Regions from separate parts of the Litchfieldella rifensis genome, predicted to be linked through region 2. Evidence: predicted binding sites of a transcription regulator. Region 2 holds the regulator's gene; the other holds the start of a gene.
The links. The regulator sigma-54, encoded in region 2, starts transcription at its own class of promoters, with help from an activator protein. The targets are predictions, from matches to a motif close to TGGCACNNNNNTTGCTNT.
Positions count from the first base shown of each region.

Region 1: the regulator sigma-54 is predicted to act here: its motif matches at 4,484-4,501, upstream of glnA (glutamate--ammonia ligase).

Region 1 covers NZ_JBHRUG010000019.1:303,852-311,886, forward strand. Annotated here, with positions in the region: gene ACFOEV_RS10750 (hypothetical protein) at 74-391, opposite strand; gene typA (translational GTPase TypA) at 499-2,328, opposite strand; gene ACFOEV_RS10760 (polysaccharide deacetylase family protein) at 2,454-3,443, opposite strand; gene ACFOEV_RS10765 (hypothetical protein) at 3,522-4,028, opposite strand; gene glnA (glutamate--ammonia ligase) at 4,633-6,039, shown strand; gene ACFOEV_RS10775 (DUF4124 domain-containing protein) at 6,180-6,740, shown strand; gene ACFOEV_RS10780 (hypothetical protein) at 6,804-6,965, shown strand; gene glnL (nitrogen regulation protein NR(II)) at 7,142-8,035, shown strand, end outside.
Region 2 covers NZ_JBHRUG010000017.1:228,673-236,707, forward strand. Annotated here, with positions in the region: gene pmbA (metalloprotease PmbA) at 1-301, shown strand, start outside; gene ACFOEV_RS08125 (HPr family phosphocarrier protein) at 402-671, opposite strand; gene rapZ (RNase adapter RapZ) at 675-1,586, opposite strand; gene ptsN (PTS IIA-like nitrogen regulatory protein PtsN) at 1,694-2,182, opposite strand; gene hpf (ribosome hibernation-promoting factor, HPF/YfiA family) at 2,190-2,498, opposite strand; gene ACFOEV_RS08145 (RNA polymerase factor sigma-54) at 2,613-4,022, opposite strand; gene lptB (LPS export ABC transporter ATP-binding protein) at 4,188-4,913, opposite strand; gene lptA (lipopolysaccharide transport periplasmic protein LptA) at 4,922-5,461, opposite strand; gene lptC (LPS export ABC transporter periplasmic protein LptC) at 5,458-6,048, opposite strand; gene ACFOEV_RS08165 (KdsC family phosphatase) at 6,054-6,611, opposite strand; gene ACFOEV_RS08170 (KpsF/GutQ family sugar-phosphate isomerase) at 6,621-7,619, opposite strand; gene ACFOEV_RS08175 (calcium/sodium antiporter) at 7,666-8,035, opposite strand, start outside.

The DNA.
Region 1 (8,035 bases), on a different contig from region 2:
CGTGATTCAATGGAGAGCGCAGCGTTCCCTGCGGCGACGAGCTTGGGGTCGAGGGTCGGGGGAAGCGAAGGCGTCAGGCATTGCTCTCCGCGTCGGGATCGCGGCGGTCGAGGGCTCGCATGGCGTCGGGCAGGCGTACCATGTCACCCAGCGTCAGCTTGCCGTGTATTCTCTTGCGTTCCCCGGTGCGTGGATTGATCAGGGCGACTACCTCGCCGATGCTGGTGTCGTTATTGACGAAGGCCTCTACGCGGACGCGCACCGTGATGCCCTGGTAGTGGGCGGAGATGATGCTGCCGGGGTGTGGCTCGACATAGTCTTCGGGGTCATTGGCGTAGAGCGCCATGACACTGTCTCTGCCGGGGTCGTCCCATTCCACGTGCTTGTGCATGTGGGATCTCCTCTCACTGTTTGGCTGTATTGTCAGATTAGCCACTTTCCATGCAAACGAAAAAGCCCACCGCGGGGGTGGGCTTCAACGCAGCGAGGGCGGCGGGCTTAACCTTTGCTGGCCCGCTTGCGCTCGTTCTCGGTGAGATGCTTCTTGCGCAGGCGGATGTGGTTGGGCGTGACTTCCACCAGCTCGTCGGAATCGAGGAACTCGATCGCCTGTTCCAGCGAGAACTTCACCGGCGGGGTCAGCACGATGTTCTCGTCGTTGCCCGAGGCGCGCATGTTGTCGAGTTTCTTGCCCTTGGTCGGGTTGACCACCATGTCGTTGGCGCGGTTGTTGATGCCCACCAGCATGCCTTCATAGACCTCGGTGCCGTGGTCGATGATCAGCTTGCCGCGCTCCTGCAGCGCATAAAGGGCGTAGGCCAGCGCCTTGCCGGGAACCATCGACACCAGGACGCCGTTGCGCCGCTCGATGGATGCGTCGGGCTTGAGCGGGCCGTAGTGATCGAAACGGCTGGTGAGGATGCCGGTGCCCGAGGTCAGGGTCAGGAACTGGCCGCGGAAGCCGATCAAGCCGCGGGCCGGGATGATGAAGTCCAGGCGCACACGGCCCTTGCCGTCGGGGTTCATGTTGCTCAACTCGCCCTTGCGGTAGCCGAGCTCTTCCATGATGGCGCCCTGGTGCTGCTCTTCGCAGTCGATGATCACCTCTTCGTACGGCTCCTGCTTGACGCCGTCGATCTCGCGGATGATCACCTCGGGGCGGCCCACGGCCAGCTCGAAGCCTTCGCGCCGCATGGTCTCGATCAGCACCGAGAGGTGCAGCTCGCCGCGCCCGGAGACCTTGAACTTCTCCGGGGACTCGCCCTGCTCGACGCGCAGGGCGACGTTGTGGATCAGCTCCTGGTCGAGGCGGTCCTTGATGTTGCGGCTGGTGACGTACTTGCCGTCACGGCCGGCGAACGGCGAGTCGTTGACCTGGAAGGTCATGGACACGGTGGGCTCGTCGACCGACAGCGGCGGCAGCGCCTCGACGGCGATCGGATCGCACAGGGTGTCGGAGATGGCGAGGTCGTCGATACCGGTGATACAGACGATGTCACCGGCGGTGGCCTGTTCGGTCTGCACCCGCTCCAGGCCCATGTGAGTCATCACCTGGCCGATCTTGCCCTTGCGCGTCTTGCCGTCGGTGCCGACCACGCTGACCTGCTGGTTGGGGCGTACCGCGCCGCGCTTGATGCGGCCCAGCCCGATGACGCCGACGTAGCTGTTGTAGTCCAGCGCCGAGATCTGCATCTGGAACGGGCCGTCGAGCTCGACGTTGGGCGGCTCGACGATATCGACGATGGACTGGAACATCGGCGTCATGTCATCGGCGAGCTGATCCGGCTCGGGACCGGCGATGCCGTTGAGCGCCGAGCAGTAGATGATCGGGAAATCGAGCTGCTCGTCGGTGGCGCCGAGGTTGTCGAACAGGTCGAAGATCTGGTCGATGACCCAGTCGGGGCGTGCGCCGGGACGGTCGATCTTGTTGACCACCACGATCGGCTTCAGCCCTTGGGCGAAGGCCTTCTGGGTCACGAAGCGGGTCTGCGGCATGGGGCCGTCGACGGCATCGACCAGCAACAGCACCGAGTCGACCATCGACATCACGCGCTCGACCTCGCCGCCGAAGTCGGCGTGTCCCGGGGTGTCGACGATGTTGATGTGATAAGCCTGATCGGAGTCAGGCGCCTGCCAGCGGATCGCCGTGTTCTTGGCCAGGATGGTAATGCCGCGTTCCTTCTCCTGGTCGTTGGAGTCCATGATGCGCTCTTGGCCCTCGGCCTTGCGGTCCAGGGTGCCGGACTGGCTCAACAGCTTGTCGACCAGGGTGGTCTTGCCATGGTCGACGTGAGCGATGATGGCGATGTTGCGAAGTTTCTCGATCACGACGGGATCCTGCAGGGTAAAAGTGGGGCGCATTATAGGGGCTGGGCCACAACCCCTGCTAGCGTTGTCGGCTAAAATTTGTTCAATCTGACGCTGCTGAACGCCAGATCAAGGGGTTAGGGCGCTCAGCGATAGCCCAACAACCAGTCGTACAGGCGGCCGGGACTTTGCGCCACCGGCTGGCTGATGGGGATGCGCGGGATGGCCAAGGGGTCGTTGCGGTGGCTGAGCCAGCCGCCGTTGCCGGCCAGGGCCAGTTGTACGCCACAGCGGTTGGCCAGGCGCCTGAGGCGCGCCGAGGGGTAGGCATCGAAATAGGCGAAGGCGTCGAGTGGCTCGCGGCATAGCCGCTTGAGGTCCTTGCGCGAGCGCCGGATGTGCCAGCACACCCGCTCATCGCTCAGCGGCTCCAGGGCTTCCGGCAGCACACCGTGGGCGCCGAAGCGGATCAGGCCGGTGTTTTCCAGCCGTCGCAGGGTGAAGGGGTCGATGCCGTGGGGCGGCAGATCGAGCAGACGGTGCAGTTCTTCGGCCACGGAGTTGATCGTCAGCGGACAGGCGGATTGCAGTCGCCCGAGATAATCCAGCAGGGCCTGGCTGTAGGCGTCGTCCGGGTGTGGCGGCGGCATGGGCGGCAGCGGCAGGTCGGCATCGCCCATGGCGTCGCGGACCTGTTCGGGGCGCTGGCGTGTCCACAGGCTTTCGGCGATGACTTCCCACCAGAAACCGCGCGGCTTGCCGAGCAGCCCGGTGGTGACGAAGAGGCTCGCCGGCAGGGCATAGTGATCGAGCACCGGGGCGGCGTAGTCGGCGGTGTCGCGCCAGCCATCATCGAAGGTCAGGGCGATGCAGGCGCGCGGGTCGCGGTGGGGTTTGAGTGCCGTCTCGAGGCTGACGATGCGTGCCACTTCCACCAGGCTCATCAACAGATGCTGGAAGCTCTCCGGGCCCAGGCAGTAAGGGGCGCGATGCGGCAGACGGGCGGCCTGCTCATCGGCGAGCACTCGGTGCAGTACGAGGATGGCGCTGCGCCCCTGCAGGGGTTCGGCCAGGCTGCGCCGCCAGTGGCCACGCAGACGCTGGGCAAGATCGCGGGCAAGACCCAATCCGTTCATGGCGTTTCTCCTTGGCGGAGATGCCTTCCAGTGTAAGCCCTCACTCACTCGTCCGCAGCCTTGCGTACTCGCACTTTATTATAAGGGCAGCTCGAGTACCCTGGCCTGGCAGGCGCGTAGGCGTGTCACCAGGTCCCGATAGGCGGTTTCGTCGAGGGCGGGGTCGAAACCGCCAATGCGTTCGAACCAGTCGCGATGCACGCACAGCGTGCCGGGAGGAGGTGTGCTGCGCCACAGTCGCTCGAATCCCCGCGGCCATAACGCCGAGTCGCGTGGCTGGAACAGGATGGCGTCCCAGTGCTGCTGGCTCAGCAGGTTGTCGGCACTGGTCAGCCAGTGGTCATCGAGTTTGCTGCGCGGCGCGGGAAACACCAGCGCTTCGCTGGGGGTGCGGTGCACGACCTCGTTACCGCGGGCGCCGACCGAGGGCTGTGCGATGGCTTCGAAACGGGCGCCGAAGCGCCGGCACAAGCGCGCCAGCCGCACGCTCTCCTCATCACAGACGACACGAATCTCCACCCGCCCTGGAAAGCACTGCACGGCGCTTTTCAGCGTTGCCAGGCAGCGCGGTAGGCGTGATGCCATCAATCGCGAATCGACAATGATGCAAAAGGCGTTCATCGAGGGTAGCGCCCCCTGAGCTTGCCAGGGCCGGCAAGTCGTGGCCACTGGTGATTACTGAGGCTTCGCGTCGCATCACTGTCCTACGCTGGTGAAAGCGAGATCGCATCTGGCTCCTTGTAATGAAGAGTAGCCTTTAGTTTCACAAAGTATCAATTCATTGCCTGGCTGATTTTTCTGATCATTACGCTACCTAGAGGGCGACAGAGAAAGGTTGGCTGAACCATACTGCAGCATATCGTGGAGCGTAATGCACCATTATGGTGCATTGATGAGATTTTTTGTTCCACCTTGGTGCATTGGCCCCCGGATCGATGGCCGGTTACCTCGATGCCATGTCACAAGGTAACCCGAGACCGCGTGGCAAACTCATTTTGTTTCAATGAGTTGAGGTTTTTTAAGAAGAATGTGCGCCATTTTGGCACGCTGCCTGCATTGCACTCTTCAGAGTCATTGATGCCGATTCGTCGTCATGACAGCCGTGGGCAAGGTGCCCGGGGCATGCTACAAACGACGCTGGATACCTAAGCCAACGAGACGAGCCATCGCTCACATTGTGGAGGACAACATGTCTGAGAAGACCCTCGCCCTGATTGACGAACATGACATCAAGTGGGTCGATCTGCGTTTTACCGATACCAAGGGTAAGGAGCAGCACGTCACCATTCCGGCTGCCGCCGTTGACGAGGAATTCTTCGAGAACGGCCAGATGTTCGATGGCTCCTCCATTTCCGGCTGGAAGGGCATCAACGAGTCCGACATGATCCTGCGTCCGGAAGACGGTACCGCCTTCCTCGACCCGTTCACCGAAGACGCCACCCTGGTGCTGCGCTGCGACATCATCGAGCCGGCCACCATGCAGGGCTACGAGCGCGATCCGCGCTCCATCGCCAAGCGCGCCGAGGCCTATCTGCAGTCCACCGGCCTGGGCGATACCGCCTTCTTCGGCCCGGAGCCGGAATTCTTCATCTTCGATGAGGTGCACTGGAAGGCCGACATCGAAGGCGCCATGTACAAGATCTCCTCCGAAGAGGGTGCCTGGGCCACTGACCGTTCCATCGAGGGTGGCAACCTGGGCCACCGTCCGCGGCTCAAGGGTGGTTACTTCCCGGTACCGCCGGTGGATAGCTTCCACGATATCCGCGGCGCCATGTGCAACACCCTGGAGGCCATCGGCCAGAGCGTCGAGGTACACCACCACGAGGTGTCCAACGCCGGCCAGAACGAGATCGGGGTCAAGTTCAACACCCTGGTCAAGAAGGCCGACGAAGTCCAGGAGATGAAGTACGTCATCCACAACGTGGCCCATGCCTATGGCAAGACGGCTACCTTCATGCCCAAGCCGCTGGTCGGCGACAACGGATCCGGCATGCACGTCCACCAGTCGTTCTGGAAGGACGGCGTCAACCAGTTTGCCGGGGACGAGTATGCCGGGCTGTCCGAGACGGCGCTGTACTACATCGGCGGCATCATCAAGCATGCGCGCGCCATCAACGCCTTCTCCAACGCGGCCACCAACTCCTACAAGCGTCTGGTGCCGGGCTTTGAGGCGCCGGTGATGCTGGCCTACTCAGCCCGTAACCGCTCCGCCTCCATCCGTATCCCCTACACCGCCAGCCCCAAGGGCAAGCGCGTCGAGATCCGCTTCCCGGATTCGACTGCCAACCCCTATCTGGCTTTCGCGGCGATGCTGATGGCGGGTATCGACGGCATCAAGAACCGGATCCATCCTGGCGATGCCATGGACAAGAACCTCTATGACCTGCCGCCGGAAGAAGGCAAGGCCGTGCCCACCGTGGCCAACAGCCTGGAGCAGGCCCTGGAAGCGCTGGACAAGGATCGTGCCTTCCTTACCGAAGGTGGCGTCTTCACCGACGACATGATCGATGCCTACATCGAGCTCAAGGAAGAGGACGTGGAGCGCCTGCGCATGACCACGCACCCGGTCGAGTTCGATCTGTATTACAGCTGCTGACGGCTGACATCGACTGCCGCCTGGCGGCAGGGTCGTCAAGGGGTTCCTCCGCGAGGGGGAACCCCTTTTTGCATTACACTCTCCAAGAAAGCGAACGTCATCGACTGCCGACCCTGGTCGGCGCCGCTGTGAGGATGAGGATGAAACTTCGACTTGTGCTGGTCTTGCTGGGCATCTGCCTGCCGTTTGCGGCCACCGCGACCACCGTCTATCGCAGCACCGATGCACAGGGCAATGTGGTCTTCAGCGATCAGCCCGATCAGGGGGCCGAGCCGGTCGAGCTGGAACCGCTGACGGTGGTGCCGTCGCTCGAGCCCGATGTCGTGGCACCGGCCGGGGAAAGCCGGGCCGGGGCGCCGCGCAGCGATACCGCCGCACCATTCATGCCCTATTCCGTCTTCCGCATCGCGTCGCCCAGCAACGAAGAGACGTTGCCCACCGGTTATGCCGGCAATGTCCAGGTCGAGCTGCGCATCGAGCCCGAGTTGCGCGAGGATCACCAAGTGCGGCTGCTCCTCGATGGCGAAGTCAGTCAGTCGGCCATGCACACCTCGGCCTTCATGCTCACCAATCTGGAGCGGGGCGAGCATGTGCTGCAGGCCGAACTGCTCGATACCAGCGGCGAGGTGCGCCACCGCAGTGCGCCGGTGACCCTTTATGTGCAGCGGGCCAGCGTCAACCTCCCGCAGAACCCCAATTAGCTGACCCCGAGGCTCGCGCCACACCTCACTTGTCCCGATGGCGGGCCACGGCCTTGCCAGCAAGTGCACCATGATGACAGCGGAGGCTTCAGGGACGCCTTCGACCATGCCCAGCGCGTGCGCGAGCGTAATGCCCTGGAATACGAGGCCGGCACCAGTTCCCGCCAGCGCGATCGGGAGGCTGACGAGCGGCACCCACCGCCCAGGGATCCCGAACGGCATTGACCTCCTACCTGACTGGGTGCCTGCCATGCCCAGGATGATGGCAGTCGCTCGCCCTGTTGCACTAAATTGGTGCATCATGAGGCCTTGTTTCGCCAAACCTCCACGCTTTTTCGCCATTTCGGGGCTGGCGCGCTTTTTGCACAGCAATAGGGAATGGCATCGACCTGGAATGCACCATGTATCAACGTCTGCTCGAACACCTGACCACGGCAGTGCTGCTGCTCGACGGCACCCAGCGGGTGCGCTGGTTGAATCCGTCGGCCGAGGCATTACTGGCCGTCAGCCTGGGGCGAGTGCAGGGCACCCACCTGGAATGCCTGGAGGGCGTCAACGGTGGGATCGCCGAGGTGTTGACCAAGGCGCGTGTCGAATTCCACCCCTTTACCCAGCGTGAGGCGCTCTTGAGGCTGGCCAGTGGCGACAGCATCACGGTGGATTTCACCGTCACGCCGCTCTCCGACGATGAGCTGCTGCTGGAAATCGAGCCACGCGACCGCCTGCTGCGCATCTCGCGCGAGGAGGCGTTGATCGCCCGCCAGGAAACCATCAAGGTGCTGTCCCGTGGCTTGGCTCATGAGGTCAAGAATCCCCTGGGGGGTATCCGCGGTGCCGCCCAATTGCTCGAGCGCGACCTACCCGATCCGCAACTGGTCGAGTTCACCCGCATCATCGTCGAGGAGGTCGACCGGCTGCGCGACCTGGTCGATCGCATGCTCGGCCCCAACCATCCGGAGCGCCACGCGCCGCTGAATATTCACCGCGTGCTGGAGCGGGTGAGGACGTTATTGATGGCCGAGCATCCGCAGGTCGAGGTGGTGCGCGACTACGACCCCAGCCTGCCGGAGCTGATCGGCGATGAAGCGCAGTTGATCCAGGCCGTGCTCAATGTGGCGCGCAATGCCCTGGAGGCCATGACAGAGAACGCAACCCCGTCTCCGCGACTGATCCTGCGCACGCGCGCCAAGCGCCAGTTCACCCTGGGCGCCGAGCGCCACCGCCTGGTCTGCGAGGTGGGGATCATCGACAACGGCCCCGGCATTCCTGAACACCTGCGCGAGACGCTCTTCTAC
Region 2 (8,035 bases):
GCGCCTCCAGGCGCCACTGTCCTCGCGCCAGGACCTGCTGGCGAAGATGGGGCGTGGTGTGCTGGTCACCGAGTTGATGGGGCAGGGCGTCAACAGCGTGACTGGCGACTATTCTCGCGGTGCGGCGGGTTTCTGGGTCGAGGGTGGCCAGGTCCAGTACCCGGTGGAGGAGTTCACCATTGCCGGTAGCCTCCAGGCGATGTTCGCGGGTCTCATCGGGGTTGGCGACGATATCGATACCCGTGGCAGCGTACATTCGGGGAGCTGGCTGGTCGACGAAATGACCGTGGCGGGCTCATGATCCCCTACGGAGAGCTATAAGCTTTAAGCTGTAAGAAGCAAACGCCTTGTCTTATCAGGGTATTGTTGAGGCATTTTAGCTTACGGCTTACGGCTCGCCGTCAAACCTCTTCATCGAAGCGGGCCTCGACGAGCGACTCCAGGGCGTTGAGGACCGCTTCGGCATCCTCGCCTTCGGCGGTGACGGTCAGCACGCTGCCGCAGGGTGCGGCTAGCATCAGCAGGGACATGATATTGGTGGCATCGGCGTCGCGTCCCTGGTGAGAGACGGTGACACTGGCCCGATGCTGCTGGCAGCACTGGACGAGTCGTGTGGCCGCTCTGGCATGAAGTCCGCGCTTGTTGATCAGGGTCAGCTCACGACTCAGCATGCGTCAGGGGGCCTCGTCGTGCTGGGGCTCGGAGGGCGAAGGTGCAATGGCGGTATGAATGCCCAATTCACGATGACGTAGCCTGACACCCGGGTAGTCGGTGGCAAAATGGCGAGCCAGTCGCTCGGCGAGATAGACCGAACGGTGCTGGCCGCCGGTGCAGCCGATGGCCACGGTGACATAGCTGCGATGGCAGGCCTGATAGGCGGGCAACCAGCGTTCGAGCCAGGCGCTGATGTCGTGAGCCATGTCAACGACATCGGGATAGCGTTCGAGAAACTCGACGATTTCGGTATCGCGTCCGTTGAACTGACGCAGTCGCGGATCCCAGTAGGGGTTGGGCAGGCAGCGAGCATCGAAGACGGTGTCGGCGTCTAGAGGGACGCCGCGTTTGAAGCCGAAGGATTCGAAGGTCAGGGTCAGTTGCCGGTCGGTGTGTTGGGCGACCTGCTCGGCGATACGCCCGCGCAGCTCATGGACCGACAGGCGTGAGGTATCGATGACCAGGTCCGCCAGATCGCGAATCTCGGCCAGGGCCTGTTCTTCGGAATCGATGGCTTCGGCTAGGGTCATGTCGCTGTCCCGGGTTAGCGGATGACGTCGCCGTGTCGCCGAGTAACGTTCGAGCAGAATCTTGGCTTCGGTGGTCAGGTACACGACCTGGCAGTCGACCCCTTTGCGGTCCACGGCCTCCAGTAGTGTGGGGAAGCGACGCAAGGCACCGGGCAGATTGCGCGCATCGATGCTGACAGCAACCGATGAGCGCTGCGTTTCGCCGTCTTGAAGCTCGTTCAGCAGCGACCCCAGCAGCATGGCAGGTAGATTGTCGATGGCGTAGAAGCCGAGATCCTCGAGCGCCTGCAAGGCAATGGACTTCCCCGAACCGGAGCGGCCGCTGATGATCACGAGCTGCATGGTCGTCTCCTGTGAGCGGGGTGAAAGGGTGAGCGTCATGGTGGTAGGCAGCGCACCGGCTGCCCATCCGAATGCTTGGACTGCGCTACGTTCAGACCGTGCCGGAGTCAGGCCATACCGGCTGCCGGGTCATTGTCCTGGCGACGAATGGCGTCGAGCAGAATGTCGTAGAGCTGTCGCTGGCTATCGCTCTTGCGCAGTCGCTGCCGAGTATCGGCGTCGTTCATCACGGCGGCGACTTGCCCAAGCAATGCCAGGTGTGTGTCATCGGCCTCTTCGGGGACCAGCAGCACGAACACCAGGTCCACGGGCTCACCATCCACGGCATCGAAGTCTATCGGCTCGGCGAGTTTGAGAAAGCCGGCCAGTGGTGCCTTGCAGTGGGGATCGCGGGCATGGGGAATGGCAACGCCGTTGCCGATCCCCGTGCTGCCGAGGCGCTCTCGTCCGATCAGGCGGCTGAATACCTCCTGGCTGTCGAGGCTGGGCGTATTCTGGGCGATGAAGGTGCTGAAGAATTCCAGCACCCGCTTCTTGCTTCCCCCGGGCACATCGAACAGGGTGCGCTCCGGGGGCAGAATGGCTTGCAGATTCATGGGCAGGTCAGCGGACACCGGCACCCTGGGCGCGGGCCTGTGCCTTTTCCTTGTGTTTGACCAGTTGCCGATCGAGCTTGTCGGCCAGGGCATCAATAGCAGCGTACATGTCACCGTCTTTGGCATCGGCGTGCAAATCAGCACCGGCAGCGTGCAATGTGCAAGCGGCTTGTTGGCGCTCCTTTTCGATCGAGAGGGTAACCTGGACTGTTGTGATGTTGTCGTAGTGTCGCTCTAGACGTGTGAGCTTTTCATTGACGTAGTCACGCAGTGCGTCGGTCAGTTCGACGTGATGGCCGGTGATATTGACTTGCATGGCACGCTCCTGTTCCTTGCGGATGTCGATTCGATTGTAACCCTTTTTGGCGCCCTGCAAACCCCCTGGCGCAGGGGGATTTCCATCGTTCGGATCCGGCTCGTCATTGCCCTGTCAAGACAGGCGTTTACGCTCGCTCGACGGAGGGATGCCCATGGCTTCACGGTACTTGGCCACTGTACGCCTGGCGACCTTGATGCCGCTGGCGGCGAGTGCCTCGACCAATTTGCTGTCGGATAGCGGTTTGCGCGACGGCTCCTCGCCGATCAGCTTTTTCAGGCGGGCACGGATGGCGGTGCTGGAGTGGGCGTCGCCTTCCTCGCCGCCGACGTGACTCGAAAAGAAGAACTTGAGTTCGAAGACACCGCGGGGGGTGTGGATGAACTTCTGGGTCGTGACACGAGAGATGGTCGACTCGTGCATGTCCACTGCCTGGGCAATATCGGCCAGCACCAGCGGTTTCATGGCGACTTCACCCTGCTCGAGGAAGTCGAGTTGACGTGACATGATCTCGCGCCCTACCCGCAACAGGGTATCGTTGCGGCTCGAAAGACTCTTCAACAGCCAGCGGGCCTCCTGCAGATGCTGCTTCATGAAGGTATTGTCGTCGCTCTTGTCGGCGCGCCTGATCAGTGCCGCATAGTCGGGCTGGATTCGCATGCGGGGCAGAGCATCGGCATTGAGCTCGATACGCCACCCCTCGGGGGTATGGCGCGCGATCAGGTCGGGGATCACGTAATCGCTGCCACTGTCATCGAAGGCCAGTCCGGGCCGCGGGTCCAGCGAGCGCACCAAGGCGATCACCGCATCGAGCTGATCGTCCTCCAGGCGCAAGCGGCGTTTGAGCAGCTTGCGATCATCGGCGGCCAGGGCATCGAGGAACTGGCGCACCAATCGCTTGGCCTGAGGCAGCAGCGGGATGTCGTCGGGCAGTGCGCCCAGCTGTAACAGCAGGCATTCGCGCAGTTCACGGGCGCAGACGCCGGTGGGTTCGAATTGCTGAAGATGCAGCAGCACCTGTTCGACGTCGGCACTCTTGAGGCTCGGCAGTCCCTGGTGGCGCAAGCCTTCGCAGAGGTCGTCAAGGTCGCTGTCGAGATAGCCGTTGTGATCCACGGCGTCGATCAGGCTTTCAGCGATCAGGCGTTCGCGGCTGCCCAGGTCGGTCATCGCCAATTGCCAGAGCAGGTGATCATGCAGGCTCTCACCGCTGGCATTGCGATCGAAGTCCGGGGCGTCGCCACCGGAGGCAGGTGCCATGTCCTGGTAGGTATCGGACCAGTCGCTGTCCACCGCCAGTTCACTGGGGATCTCACTGGCCCAGTCGTCCTCGGGCGTGTCGATGGTGTCCTGTTCGCCATAGCCGTCGTCGAGTTCCAGCATGGGGTTGGATTCCAGCGCCTGCTGGATTTCCTGGCGCAGGTCCAGCGTGGAAAGCTGCAGCAGAGCAATGGCCTGCTGAAGCTGCGGCGTCATGGTCAGCTGGGTGCCGATGCGAAGCTGCAACGAGGGTTTCATGGCCATGGCAAAATTTGCATCAGTGACAAATGAATCGACACGTTAGCCCGCTGCGAGAAACCTTGCAAGCGCTAATATAAGCAATAAACGTGCCACCCGCAATCCGCATGCCATAGCGGCTTGATAAGAAGAATATCAGCAGCTTGGTTGTGAATGAAGGGCCTGGACGGTTCAAAGGCGAAAGTCCTCGCCCAGATAGATGTCACGAACTTGCTGGTTCGCCAGAATGGCCGTGGCGTCGCCTTCGGCGATGATCTGGCCGTCGCCGACGATATAGGCGCGGTCACAGATGTCCAGCGTGTCGCGCACATTGTGGTCGGTGATCAGCACGCCGATACCGCGGCTCTTCAACTGGCGGATGATGCCCTTGATATCGCCCACCGAAATGGGGTCGACGCCGGCGAAGGGCTCATCGAGCAGGATGAAATCCGGTTCCGTTGCCAGCGCCCTGGCAATTTCCACGCGGCGTCGTTCGCCCCCGGACAGGCTCATCCCCAAGTTGTCGCGAATATGGGTGACATGGAACTCTTCGAGCAGTTCTTCGAGACGTGCTTGGCGTCCGGCGAGGTCGAGGTCGCGGCGGGTTTCGAGGATCGCCATGACGTTGTCGGCTACCGATAGCTTGCGAAAGATCGAGGCCTCCTGGGGCAGGTACCCGATCCCCGCTCGGGCACGCTCATGCATGGCGGCGCCGGAAAGATCGCGGTCGTCGATGAAGACCTTGCCGGCGTCGGCGCGGACCAGCCCGACGATCATGTAGAAGGAGGTGGTCTTGCCGGCCCCGTTGGGGCCCAGCAGACCGACGATATGGCTCTGATCGATGGTCAGGCTGATGTCCTGTACCACGCGGCGGCGCTTGTAGCTCTTGGCCAGATGTCGGGCGCTCAAGGTCTTCATGGGGGCCCTTATTGTTGCTCGGGGTTCAGGGTCATTCGCACACGTTGGCGTTCGCTGCCTTCGACCTCGGCGCGGGCCTGGACCGTGCGGCGGTCGAGATAGTATTCCACGTAGCCACCATCGAAAGTGTCGTGGCCCTGATGCAGCTCGGCCTGGTCGATCAGTTCCACGCGACGCTCGGCGGCATGATAGATGATCGTGCGACCCCAGCCGCGCACGACCGGCTCGTCGGGGGCCGGCTTCTGTTCGATGTAGGCGCGATCGCCGGTGGCGGTGGCTCGAGAGACCTCGCCGGCATCGTTGCGTTGAATCTCGACGCGCTCGCCAGTCAGCTGCATGCTGCCCTGCTGGATGTCCACGTCGCCGGTATAGATGGCGGTACCGGCACGGTCATCCAGTTCAAGGCGATCGGCCACGACTTCGATAGGGGCACTGGCGTCGCCCTCCAGTGCCTGGGCTGGCAGGGTGACGAGGGCCGCCAGGATGCCGGCCGTCAGCCAGCCAGGCCGCAAACCGAACCTGGGAAGCGGGCGGGAGAGATGCGTCATGGTGCTTGTTCCTCATCGCTGGCGGGCGGATGGAAGCCGCGCACATTGTCGGTCAGTTGCATGCGATCTTCCTCGATCCAGGCGTCGAAGCGATTGCCGCGAACCCATTGGGGCGGCTGTTGCAGCAACGACGGGGTTTCACTCCAGGCGTGACCGGAATCGGTGTTGACATGGAGGACTTCGGTGTCGAGCTGCCAGCCTTCATTCGGCGCATTGAGCCGTGCGTCGCCCTCCAGGGTCAAGAGGTTGCCGCCGGAGCTCAGGATCCCGACATCGCCGTGACCGAACCAGGTGCGACCGTCGTTATCGAAGAAGCGGGCCGTGGGTGTCTGGCTGCGGGTCACGTCATCCTGGGGAGTGTGAACCAGACGAGGAGTGTCGAGGCGCTGGTAGGCCTTGCCGCTGTCATCGAAGCGGGTCAGGCGCGCGTCTTCAAGATAATAATCCGGCTCGCCGGCCTCGTCACGCGGGACCGGCCCGGGGGGGCGAGGTTCACGGGCCTCGAACATCGCCAGTATCCCGCCTACGAGCAGTAGAATCAGCAACAGCCAGAGCTTGGGGGAGGGGCGTGGAAGTCGTAATGCCATGAGGCTCAGCGCTTGCCGTGCAAGTAAGTGTCGACAACGGCGCCCCAGTATCCCTGGGCTTCGAGCAAGGCATCGCAGATCTCGCGCACGGCGCCATGGCCGCCCTGGCGCTCGGTCGTCCAGTCGGCATGAGCACGGATATAGGCCGGTGCGTTGGGAACGCTGATGCCTAGCCCGGCGCGTTTGATGGCGGCCAGATCCGGCAGGTCGTCACCACAGTAGGCGACTTGTTCGAACTGCAGATCCAGGCGGGCGCACAGTTGGCGCAGGACATCGAGCTTGTCGTCGCTGCCTTGATGGACATGGTTGATGCCAAGGTCTGCGGCACGTCGGCTGACCATCGGTGAGTCGCGTCCAGTGATCAATGCCACCTCGAGGCCCGCCTGGCGCAGCAACTTGAGGCCATGACCGTCCTGAGTATGAAAGGCCTTGATTTCCACGCCATCGGCCTGGAAGTAGAGACGTCCGTCGCTGAGCACTCCGTCGACGTCCAGGGCCAGCAGGCGGATCTGGCGAGCGCGATCGACCAGACGTGGGTCGATGAGGGGGGAATCCAGGGTCATGGGGGCTCCTTAAATGACGCCGCTGGTCAATAGGTCGTGCATATGCAGGGCGCCGATCGGTCTGCCCTCGCCATCGACCACGGCCAGCGCGGTGATGCGGTTGTCTTCCATGACGCGTACTGCCTCGGCAGCCAACACGTCCGGGCCGATACGCTTGCCGGGGCGAGTCATCACGTCGTCGACCTTGAGGGCGCGCAGGTCGCCATGCTGGTCGAGGGTACGCCGCAGGTCGCCGTCGGTATAGACCCCGGCGAGCAGGCCATCGGCGTCGACCACGCAGGTAAAGCCCAAGCCCTGACGCGTGATCTCGAGCAGGGCATCGCGCAAGGAGCTGCCCAGCGGCACGCTGGGTAGGCGATCGTCCCGGTGCATCAGGTCGCTGACCTTGAGCAGCAGGCGGCGGCCCAGGCTGCCCCCGGGATGTGACAGGGCGAAGTCCTCGGCAGTGAAGCCGCGGGCCTCCAGCAGTGCCACCGCCAGTGCATCGCCTAGCGCCAGGGCGGCGGTGGTCGAGGAGGTGGGGGCCAGATCCAAGGGACAGGCTTCGCGTTCGACGCCGGCGTCCAGATGAACGTCGGCGTGCATTGCCAATGTGGAGCCCGGGCGGCCCGTCATGCTGATCAGTGGCGTTCCCATGCGTTTGAGCAGCGGCAGCAGCGCGGTGACCTCGCTGGTTTCTCCGGAGTTCGATAGCGCAAGTACCACGTCACCGGGCGTGATCATGCCCAGGTCGCCGTGGCTGGCTTCGCCGGGATGGACGAAGAAGGCCGGCGTGCCGGTACTGGCCAGCGTGGCGGCGATCTTGCCGGCGATATGGCCGGACTTGCCCATGCCTGTGACGACGATGCGCCCCTGGCAGGCAAGCATCAGTTCGCAGGCGCGGTCGAAGTCCGTGCACAACTTGGCGGCCAAGGCGACGATGGCCTGCTGTTCCAGGTGCAGGGTGCGACGCGCACTGGCGCGAAAGGGGGAATCCTGATCGTGGGTCATGGAGGCGTCATTGGTCATGGGTGAGATTGTTGCCTGTCGCGAGGTTTCACTCAAGCTCTGTCGCTCAGGCAAATGTCATGCCGTTGACCATCAGCAGCCCCAGGTAACCGGCATAAGCGAGCAGTAGCAGCGTGCCGGGTACGCGCCCTACGACCCCGCGACGTTGCCATAGAAGCACAGCGCCGAGGGCCAGGGTGAGAATCAGCATGATGGGGAAGTCGCGTCCACCGGCCGCCGGATCGATGGAGCCGGGAGCCAGCAGCCCGGGAATGGGCAGAACGGCTAGCATGTTGAACAGATTGGAGCCGATCACATTGCCGATGGCGATGTCATGGTGGCGCTTGAGGGCGCTGGCGACGCAGGCGGCGACTTCGGGAAGGCTGGTGCCGATGGCGACGATGGTCAGGCCGATCACCAGTTCGCTGACCCCCAGT